One region of the Lysinibacillus sp. NPDC097231 genome, then DNA from elsewhere that is predicted to be linked to it. Evidence: predicted binding sites of a transcription regulator. Region 1 holds the regulator's gene; the other holds the start of a gene.
What was found. The regulator LexA, encoded in region 1, represses DNA repair genes until DNA is damaged. The targets are predictions, from matches to a motif close to CGAACATATGTTCG.
Positions count from the first base shown of each region.

Region 2: ACIQXF_RS07560 (Y-family DNA polymerase) is a predicted target of LexA. The motif match lies at 2,998-3,011, and genes of this name have one in related genera.

Region 1 is NZ_JBIWDH010000001.1:40,080-45,156, forward strand. Features, by position in the region: partial or broken gene def (peptide deformylase) at 1-561, shown strand, start outside; gene ACIQXF_RS00255 (YneB family resolvase-like protein) at 883-1,551, opposite strand; gene yneA (cell division suppressor protein YneA) at 1,548-1,862, opposite strand; gene lexA (transcriptional repressor LexA) at 2,027-2,644, shown strand; gene ACIQXF_RS00270 (gamma-glutamyl-gamma-aminobutyrate hydrolase family protein) at 2,800-3,522, opposite strand; gene ACIQXF_RS00275 (prepilin peptidase) at 3,557-4,309, opposite strand; gene ACIQXF_RS00280 (hypothetical protein) at 4,369-5,058, opposite strand; gene ACIQXF_RS00285 (PilN domain-containing protein) at 5,055-5,077, opposite strand, start outside.
Region 2 is NZ_JBIWDH010000008.1:100,990-106,066, forward strand. Features, by position in the region: gene ACIQXF_RS07545 (NUDIX hydrolase) at 1-393, opposite strand, end outside; gene ACIQXF_RS07550 (YhjD family protein) at 841-1,182, opposite strand; gene ACIQXF_RS07555 (YolD-like family protein) at 1,175-1,513, opposite strand; gene ACIQXF_RS07560 (Y-family DNA polymerase) at 1,524-2,783, opposite strand; gene ACIQXF_RS07565 (translocation protein TolB) at 3,271-4,488, shown strand; gene ACIQXF_RS07570 (hypothetical protein) at 4,652-4,966, shown strand.

The sequences.
Region 1 (5,077 bases):
GAGTATATGATAACAATGAAAGATTTCGTAAAAGAGAGTGCTGCAATATTAAGAAAGAATACCAAAGAGGTTACGTTACCTGTATCAGAAGACGATAAAGATAGTTTATTATGCATGCTTCAATACTTGAGAAATAGCCAAGATCCGGATCTTTCAAAGAAATACAAATTGCGTCCTGGTTCAGGGTTATCCGCTAATCAAATTGGTCTTAATAAACGAATGTTTGCTGCACTTTTTCAAGATTGAGATAAAAATCATGAATATATGTTAATTAATCCTAAAATCATTAGTCACTCTTTAAACATGATTTATTTATCAGAGGGAGAAAGATGTCTTTCGGTTAATAGAAGAGTTAATGGTTTTGTTCCAAGATATGAAAGAATTAAGGTCAAAGCATATGACATACATGGGCAAGAAGCCATTTTTCAATTTAATGGATACGGTGCAATCTTAATGCAACATGAAATAGATCATTTAAACGGGATCATGTTTTATGACAGAATAAATAAAGAAAATCCATTCAAACTACCAGACAATGTGACTATCGAAAGTTTGTATTAATTTAATACTTTAGGATAAATAGGACTTAGTTATTTATTGTACCTGTTATTTTGAAGGTGGAATCCGTCCTATCAGTCGCTTGGGTGATTCTAACCATCACTTCGGCGACTCTATCCGTCAGTTCCGCCATTCTAACCGTCACTTCGGCGAGTCTATCCGTCACTTGCCCTTCTATCCGTCACTTTCGACGTTCTATCCGTCACTTCGGCGGTTCTATTCCGCCCTTCTATCCGTCACTTCCGCGAGCCTATCCTTTACCACCATTTAGAGCCTTTTAAAGTAAAAAATCAGTGGGACGATAAAACTCCCACTGACAAAACCTTACTTCATTTGCACGCTTCCCTCTTGATATTCCCGATATCTTCGATGTACAGTAGCTTTACTTACCTCAAAGCCAAGACCTCTAAGCGTTATGGCGATTTCCTCAAAGGTAAAACCTCGATTACGAAGATTTACAATTTCCTCTACAGGCACATCCTTGCGCTCTTGACCATGAGGATTTCCACGATTCGATAAATTGTTTTCAGGACGATAGCCATTTTCAACAGCACGACGCATGCCTCGCCGTATTTTAGCATTATGCATTCTTCGCTGGTATTCCTCTACTATTGCTAAAATCTCCAGCAGCATCGTATCCATTTCATTTAACTGTACTGGCCCTGCGTCTCTCATAGAAAAAACATCCGTTTCAATTTTTTGCAATAAATGCAGTACTGCCATTCGAGCATTGCCACGTCCTAAACGTGTTTCATCCTGCACAAATAATGCTTTAATATCTTTTTCTTTGATGAAATCGAGCATATCTAGTAAGCCTTCGCGTTCCACATCGTAGCCACTATGCTTATCCTTAAAAACGCTCTTCACTTCATAGCCCTGCTCTTTAGCATAGCGCACTAACTCCTCCTGCTGACGCTCAAGCGAGGAACTTTGTGTCTCTTTTTCTGTACTCACGCGGCAATAGACAACAGCCGATTGTTGTTGATTCATCATTTCTCATTTCTCGCGATTTCGATTGTATTTAGAGGCTTGGAATGGCCCCCCACTACTGGAATCACTAGTGAATTACCTGCAATAATTTTAACGTTTGGTAATTCATTTTCTGCTTTCACAATCTTAATCCAGTTTTCCGTACTCATTTTACCACGGTATTGTTCAGCTAACGACCATAAGCTATCACCGTGTTCAACTTCAATTTCTGTATATGAAACATCTCCTGGATCTGTTATAAAAAGATATGCTGCAAATAATACGCAAGCCCCTAATAAAGTTGTAATATGTGGATTTTTCTTTAAGAATTTCATGATTATTGCCCCTTTTTAGAATGTTTGTTCGGAATATATGTTCTCATAATAATGCGAACAAACGTTTTTGTCAAACACTTTTCGAACCTATGTTTGCGTTAGTGTTCGCATTCTGCTATACTATTTAATTAAGTAGAATGAATAGAAAAAAGAGGTGAGCAATCATGAAAAAAGTTTCGAAAAGACAAGAGGACATTTTAGCGTTCATCAAGGAAGAAGTGCGGGCAAAGGGGTATCCACCATCTGTACGTGAGATCGGTGAGGCAGTTGGACTTGCTTCAAGCTCAACAGTTCATGGACATTTAGCTCGTTTAGAACAAAAAGGCTTTATTCGTCGAGATCCAACGAAGCCACGTGCTATCGAAATTCTGGAGCCAGAGGATTCTATTCAAAAGCAAAGTGTTATTCATGTCCCACTTGTAGGGAAGGTCACAGCAGGTTCACCGATAACTGCCATTGAAAATATCGATGAATATTTCCCACTACCGGATATTTATGGTACAAGCGAAGAACAGTTATTTATGCTAGAAATTATGGGTGAATCAATGATTGAAGCTGGTATCTTTGATGGAGATTTAGTCATTGTTAAACAAAAAGCAACTGCTGACAATGGTGATATTGTCGTTGCTATGACCGAAGAGGACGAAGCAACTGTAAAGCGTTTCTTCAAGGAAAAAAATCATTTCCGTTTGCAGCCTGAAAACTCTACAATGGAGCCAATTATTGTAGATCAAGTTTCTATTTTAGGGCAAGTTGTTGGACTCTATCGTCGCGTACACTAAAATACTTCAAATTCTAAGAGGTTATTATGTTCGTAAAAGAGCATATACCTCTTTTTTGATTTTAAAAAAGGAATCCACTTTCAAATGGATTCCTTGCTACGTCGCCTGTATTTTATATTATTTAACAAAACATCGTGAAATAGCCCTGATCTATTTTATCTCTCTACCTTGAATTTCAGGCATGTATTCACAAATGCAGTGAATAACTTCTTTGCTACTTCATCCCCTGAAATAGCTTGTTCTTCAGGATGCCACTGTACGCCCAGACAAAATGGTAATTCTTCATGTACCAACGCTTCAATGATACCATCACTTGATTTTGCGGCAACTATCAAGTTCTCCGCTAATACATTGACCGCTTGGTGATGAAATGAATTCACTGCAATTTTTTCTTCCTCAATAATCGAATGTAATAATGTATTTGGTGTGACATTAACATAATGTGTTGCAACGCCTCTAGCCGCTTGTTGCTTATGCTTTATTAACTTACTACTATGGTATTCGCTATCAATATCTTGATATACTGTACCTCCTAGTGCAACATTTAGCATTTGAATGCCACGACAAATAGCAAAGATCGGCATTTTTCGAATAAAGGCCGCTTCAATTAATGCAAGCTCCACCGAATCCCTTTCTGGATGAACTTTCCCTAATTTGGGTGTTGGCTCTGCACCAAAGAGGAATGGATGGACATCATGACCACCCGACAGCAATAATCCGTCCGTTAACGATAAAATCTGTGCCACATCCGCTTCCACTCCAAGCGGAATAATAAGAGGAATGCCCCCAGCTTCTATAATGCTCTTACTATAGGCCGCATTTAATCCCGAGGACAAATCATCCTCCACAAACGCCGTTATCCCGATCACTGGTTTCATGATATTTCCCTCCTAAATTCACAAGCTTTTTAGCTTACCAAAATCCTAGATACCAATTAATCAATACATCCCCATAGAAATAAACGATGATTGCTGCTAAAGCAATGGATGGACCAAATGGTATAGGTGTTTTTCTGCCCTGTCTGCGTAGCTTTACCATAATTATACCAGCAAACATTCCTATCACGGATGCTAAAAATAGTGTCAGCAGTGCATTTAGCGTGCCGAGTACGAGACCGAGTAAAAAGAAAAGTTTAATATCGCCCCCACCCATACCACCTCTTGATAAAACAGCAATACAATATAATATGCCAAAGCCCACAACAGCACCCACTAAACTATCCCACCATGGTGACAACGGCGATATCACTCGTCCAAGCACAAGCAATGGTAAAAAGAATAGCAGTACTTTATCTGGAATAAGCATATAGGCAAAATCCGATACGACAATAATGACTAATAAAGAAATCAATAATAGTGCTACGAAAAGCTCCGCACTAAAACCTAATTTCCAATAAGCAAAAGCAAATAAGACTCCTGTTATCAATTCCATCAGTGGATAAATCCAAGAAATTTTTTGCCCACAGCTACGGCATTTCCCACCTAAAAACAAATAAGACAAAACAGGCACTAAATCAATTGCCGTCAACTGTCTCTGACAATTGGTACAATGCGAGGGTGGCCGCACTATGGATTCCTTCATAGGTACACGTAAGCCCACTACATTAAAAAAAGAGCCAAGCACGAGCCCAAATATTAAAACTACAATTGTATAAGCCATTTCCATTTTTATGACCTCCTAAACGAATAGGCGCTCATACATTTGCAGTATGTGCGCCTATCATGTTATTGTTGTCCTTCGTAATAGAACGTTGTTACTTGCACGGTCGCCTTTAAAATTAGATCTGCATCTTTCGTTAGCTGATCCTGCTCTCCAGGTAATTTAAAATCAATGGAATCGGTTTTCATCACACGCTCTAATTGTTCTATCTCCTGCAAGAAAGCCTCAAGTGAAGGATAATCTAGTGCAGCAACCTCTAAAGTAAAAGTGATTAGTTTTAAATTAGCTGGAAGAGATTCCTTTGCAATAGATACAATAGGGGTAATTGCTTCCTCATTATCCTGATCGTCATTCACCTGTGCATCAGCTTGTTCAAGGATATTGGAATTAGAAACCTCTGATTGTGAGACAGCTGCATCATCATTATGAACAGTTAATGACTCAATACGTGTTCCTGTCACTTCTTCAATCTCAGCCAAATCTAGAATAATCTTTTCTACCGCTCTTGTTTCAGGTAGTTTTTGCCGCAACGTTAAAATATTTATAGTGGGTTGCCCCTGCTCTTTATCTAATTGAGCAAGCTGCTCTTTTAAATGAGAGATTTCTTGTTGTGCTTTCGATATACTACTTTCTTTTGCTGCCACTTCATCCAATTTTGGTAATAACAAATAATAATATAGCGCAAATAAGATAGCGGCTACTAAAGCTACTAAAAGAATAATAGACGACTTTTTACTACTAGTTAATTTATTCATGAGCGCCGACCTCCAGCCA
Region 2 (5,077 bases), on a different contig from region 1:
AATATTTTCCTTTAAATAAATAGGTAAATTAGAATTATTTAGAATTTGCTGGGTAGTCATCCAAATAACCTCATCAACTTCATCAGGACTCTTAGCAAATGGTACGCCTGATTCGTGGTCGCAAAGAAAAACAATGTCAACCACATTTATGCCTGAATCAGTAACTAATGATGAACTATTAACATACCGAAGATTAGAAACCTCTATCCCCACTTCTTCAGTGATTTCTCTTTTTAGTGTCCTTTCTAAAATATCTGTTGAAATCCCCTCCTTTTCTACCTTTCCACCAACAAGAGACAGTAAACCTCCAGCGTGTTCTTCTTTCTCGCTACGTCTAATTAACAACCATCTTTCACTTTTGTAAATTGCACCTTCTACATTAACAATAAACACAATATTCCCTCCCAAAATAATTCTTTAGAAATACTCAAAGTTAAATATACCCATCTATAAAATTATACAGTATATGTAAAAAACAAACAAATACAATGGTACGGCTTATTGAACTAAACTGCACCGTTAGTACAATAAGAAAAAAGAGCTGTCTAAAACAGCTCTCAAAGTGTTGAAAAACAAAATGGTCAAGGAAATCTTTATGAATATTTGGCACTTTAAATGAGCTGATTTCCGTTCTAGGCTACTCGCTTTGCCGCTGACGCTTCGCTTTCGTGCAGAGCAAAGCTTCCTGTGGGCAAGCGCCGAGCCGCTTCCTCCGCTCCCTTTTACAAACGGTAAGAATACTCATTTTCCGTTTCTAATTTAGTTAGTTCTCTTATTGTTGGATTAGTAACACTATTTCTTTAAATATTTTCTAAAATTCGCTGCTCAAAGCGAGCATAGTTATTTGTTTATCCGATTAATTAGTAACTTTTCTACTTGTGTTTTTAAAGCTTGATTAGCATAACGAAGTACTACGTCATTACCTGCCGTTGCGACTTGGACGTCACTAAAATATTCATCCACTGGTTGCCAACCTACTACTCGGATACGAAGTTGTGCAAGTTGCCGTTTAAGATTAAATAATTCTTGTCGTAAATCCTTTAACAAAGTATCCATTAATGGAAGAAAGACATTTTTCATTTTAAATTGTTCTGCCTTTTGATAATCAATCTGCAAAGATTTCACTGCTAATTCTAACAATAGATATTTGTGAAGTAATTGCCTCTCATCGGTTTTAATCATAATAATCAGCATCCAGTTGCGCTGAACATATATTTTTTAATGAAATACGTTTTGTTTTAAGAAGAGTCTCAAGTATAAGTTCGTTTGTATTAATATTTATAGAATTTATTTTTCCTATCCATTGAGTGATTTTACCATCTGACCAAACATCTAACTTAACGTTTTGATGCTGATTATAAGCTAAATCTATCGTTTGTTGTAATTCTTCTAATTCCCAATCGGCAAGCTCTCTTTGTTGTTTTGCATATCCCTGCTTATACTCCCTAAGTAGCTCCAAATGCTCTGGTAACATCATCGATGCCCATTTAATATTACCTCTGTCTTTTATCATCAAATCACTCCTATGCCAAATGACCACCAACTAAGCGATCTCGATTAATAGCTGTACCAGCTTTTGTGAAAGAAACTGCTCTTAATATTGAGGTAGCCCCAAACCTATTGCGTATTGCATCCATTGTAGGACCGATTATTTGACGCTGTGGTTTGCGTTCGTCAAATAAATCTAATTGGATGCTATGCTCTCTTTCGAGGTTCGTTATTCGCACAGATAATTGACGAGCTGGCTCTCCGGCAAAGTGTTCATCCAGTAATTCAATACAAGTTTTATACATTACAAGAGTTTCACTTGTTGGTACTGCAATCGTTTTAGATCGATGGAACCCTTTGGTCATGGCATTATGACTGTAGGAAAGACCTAAGCTGATTGTACGGCCAACAAACCCTGCATCACGTGTGCGTTTCATTACATCTTCGCACATTTCTAGGAGCACTACAGAGATTTCTTTTCGTGTGTGATAATCCCTCATCAGCATTTGGCCCTTCCCAAAACTTAAAGTGCCGTTTGTTATTAACGGCTCCCCTAATGTGGATAAATCGATTCCCCATGCATGATAATAGAGTTGATTGCCCATTACACCAAAGCGCTTTTCTAATTCTTTTAGATTTGTATTAGCCAAACCACCAACTGTTTGTATTCCCATAGCATTTAGATTTGCTTCCATTCGTCTTCCTATGCCCCACATTTCGGATAGAGGTCGTACAGGCCATAATTTCTTTGGAATATCGTCATAAGTCCAGTTGGCAAAACCAGTTTTCTTTGCATCAAGGTCTAAAGCTAATTTGGCTATTAACATATTTGGCCCCATACCTACTGCACTAGGTACATTAAATTGGTCAAGAATAGCCCTTTGTATTTCCTTAGCCGTTTCTTCAGGTGAACCCCAAAGCTTTTCAGTGCCAGTTAAATCAACAAAGCTTTCGTCCACACTATACACATGTATAGCATCAACTGGTACGTAATTAGAGATCAATTTTGTAATCGTCATCGACATTTGAATAAAGAAACTCATTTTAGGCTCAAACAATCTAATGTCAGGATGTTTTGGTATCTCATATCGTCTACTGCCAGTTTTGATTTTAAATTTCTCTTTCATCAATGGTGATGCTGCAAGTACAACGCTACCCGGTTGGTCAAAGTTTGCTACTACTGCAACTGGAGTTTCAAAAATATCTAGCCCATGTAACATTGCTACACAGCTAGCGTAAAAACATTTCATATCAATGCACATAATAGGTCGATTTGGCATAACATCGTAATTCATACAACTTCACTCTCTTTTCGGTAAACAGAAGTGACAGTGAAAACATTATTGATGATAAAGGAACGTTTTGCCTGTTGTATTGCTTTAACTAATTGATCTCGCATCTTGATTTCCTCCCAGTTACCTTACGTAATTTTAATGATAAATCACAACATCCATAAAGTTTCCCTTTTCATTACTCTACGCAAGAACATCTGTTTGTATACATAATATTAGAACATTTGTTTGGGTATTAGCAAGATTTAATTTATGGAAATTAAAAAACACAAATCCCACAAAAACAGTACATATATTAGAAATCATTAAGTTTCAAGGATATTAAAATAGGATAATTTAACTAAATGTAAAACCAAGACACAAAAAAGAAAAAGATGTGGTTTTAAACAAAGTCTGTTCATTTATATAAAAGTGAATGGTGCTAGCTACTATTGATGGACGGATATATGTCTTTCGTAAGGACACCCTACCTCTAAAAGGAGGTCGGTTAATGGTGACGAGGATTTTATTATTAATACTATTTGTTAGTTTTAATTTTTCAACAGGTGCTTCTGCTGAAGTTCCACTTAAAGCAGCTTTTATACGAGACCACCAGCTTTGGATGAAAGAGGACGATAAAGAAATACAGCTTACAACAGGTCAGTATGTATCCTCTCCACAGTGGTCAAAAGATGGTCAGTTTATTGCCTATTTAGCAGGTGACGAGAAAGGTGAAAAAACGTATTTGTATATTTATGATTTGAAGAAAAAAGAAAACTATCAGCCATATCCAACAATTGAAACAAGCATTATTAAATGGTCACCAACGTCAAATCAACTAGCTTACATTTCGCATGGTGTCCTAGATGTTACAAAAACAAAAAATGGACGACCACAAGGTTTTGAAAATGTATCTCTAGGTGTTAGTGATTTTGAATGGTTTCCCAACGGAAAAGAGTTTATCGTTTCATCTCAATCTAATTTACTTCCTACTGGATGGGAACCAGTTCGTCTTTTTAAAGTGCCAGTAGATGCTAATCTTGATTCGAATAAAATAAAACCTTTTTACACCATTCAAACAAATACAACCGACTTATTTGCTATTGATGCAGAAGCTTTTAAGTGGAGTCCTGATGGAAGTTGGATTAGTTTTCTATTAACACCTACTGCGTCTTGGTCCAATGATAGCAATACACTTTCTGTACTTTCATCAGTAGGAGACCATTTTCAGGTTATTGGAAAAATGCTTGGGTATAAAAATTGGATAAAGTGGGCCCCTACCAAAAATCAACTTGCCTTCATATCGGGGGAAGGCAGATTTTTCGTTGTAAACAAAAATACTACCGTTACAGAAATTCCCACATTGAATACACGAAAGGAATACACACCTAAAGGATATGTCGACCTTGATTTGGAATGGTTTTCTCCAGATGAAATAATTGTTGCTCGGGCAAAAGAAAACAAAGAGTGGAAAGAGGGACCGGTTCCAACTATGTTTACAGCGCTATATGTAATTAATATTAAATCAGGAGAACAAAAGCAGCTTACATTTCCCAAGAAAAATAAAATAGATAAAGCACCTCAAGTGGTTGGTTCAACTATTACTTGGTATCGAACATCTGAAAAAGAAAACCAAGGAGATGTTTGGGTTAAAGATGGAATAAATGGTCTAGAACATCGGTGGTTAAAAAATGTAGAATCTGCACCAACTTTTTTCTATAAAAAGTAACTGAAACATCCACATATTCCATATTTCGTTTTTATAGTGAAGGGTGCTCGTGAATAAGAAGAACACAATCTAAGCGGAATAAAGGTTCTTGGACCGTTGGAAAACGCTCTACAATGTGATAGTTTGGAGAAAATATTCCTTAATATAATTTAGGAGCACTAAAATGAATAAATGTTTTCTTATTGTATTGTTAACTGGCGTATTAATTAATATATCTATAAATGAAACAGTAGAGGCAAAATCAAGTGGTTCCCCACAACCACTTGAAGAATTTCTTCCAGCAATAGGCTATAAAACTGTAGAATCTGCGTTAAAAGATTTTGAACGACATTTTAATAAGGAGCTTAAGCTACCATTAAGAGTACCACCCATTAGTTTTACCCATCAGTTTGGAAGATTTAGTGATTCAGATGGTGATATCAATGATGAATTTGAAGTAACAATGATAAGTACGACCGCTTTGAAACCGCACGCGTAGCTTTATTTAAGTACATCGAAGGCTGGTACAATCGCAAGCGAATCCACGGTAGCATTGGTTATTTCACATCCGATGCGCATGAGAAAATGTGCCAAGCAGCAGCTAAAAAAG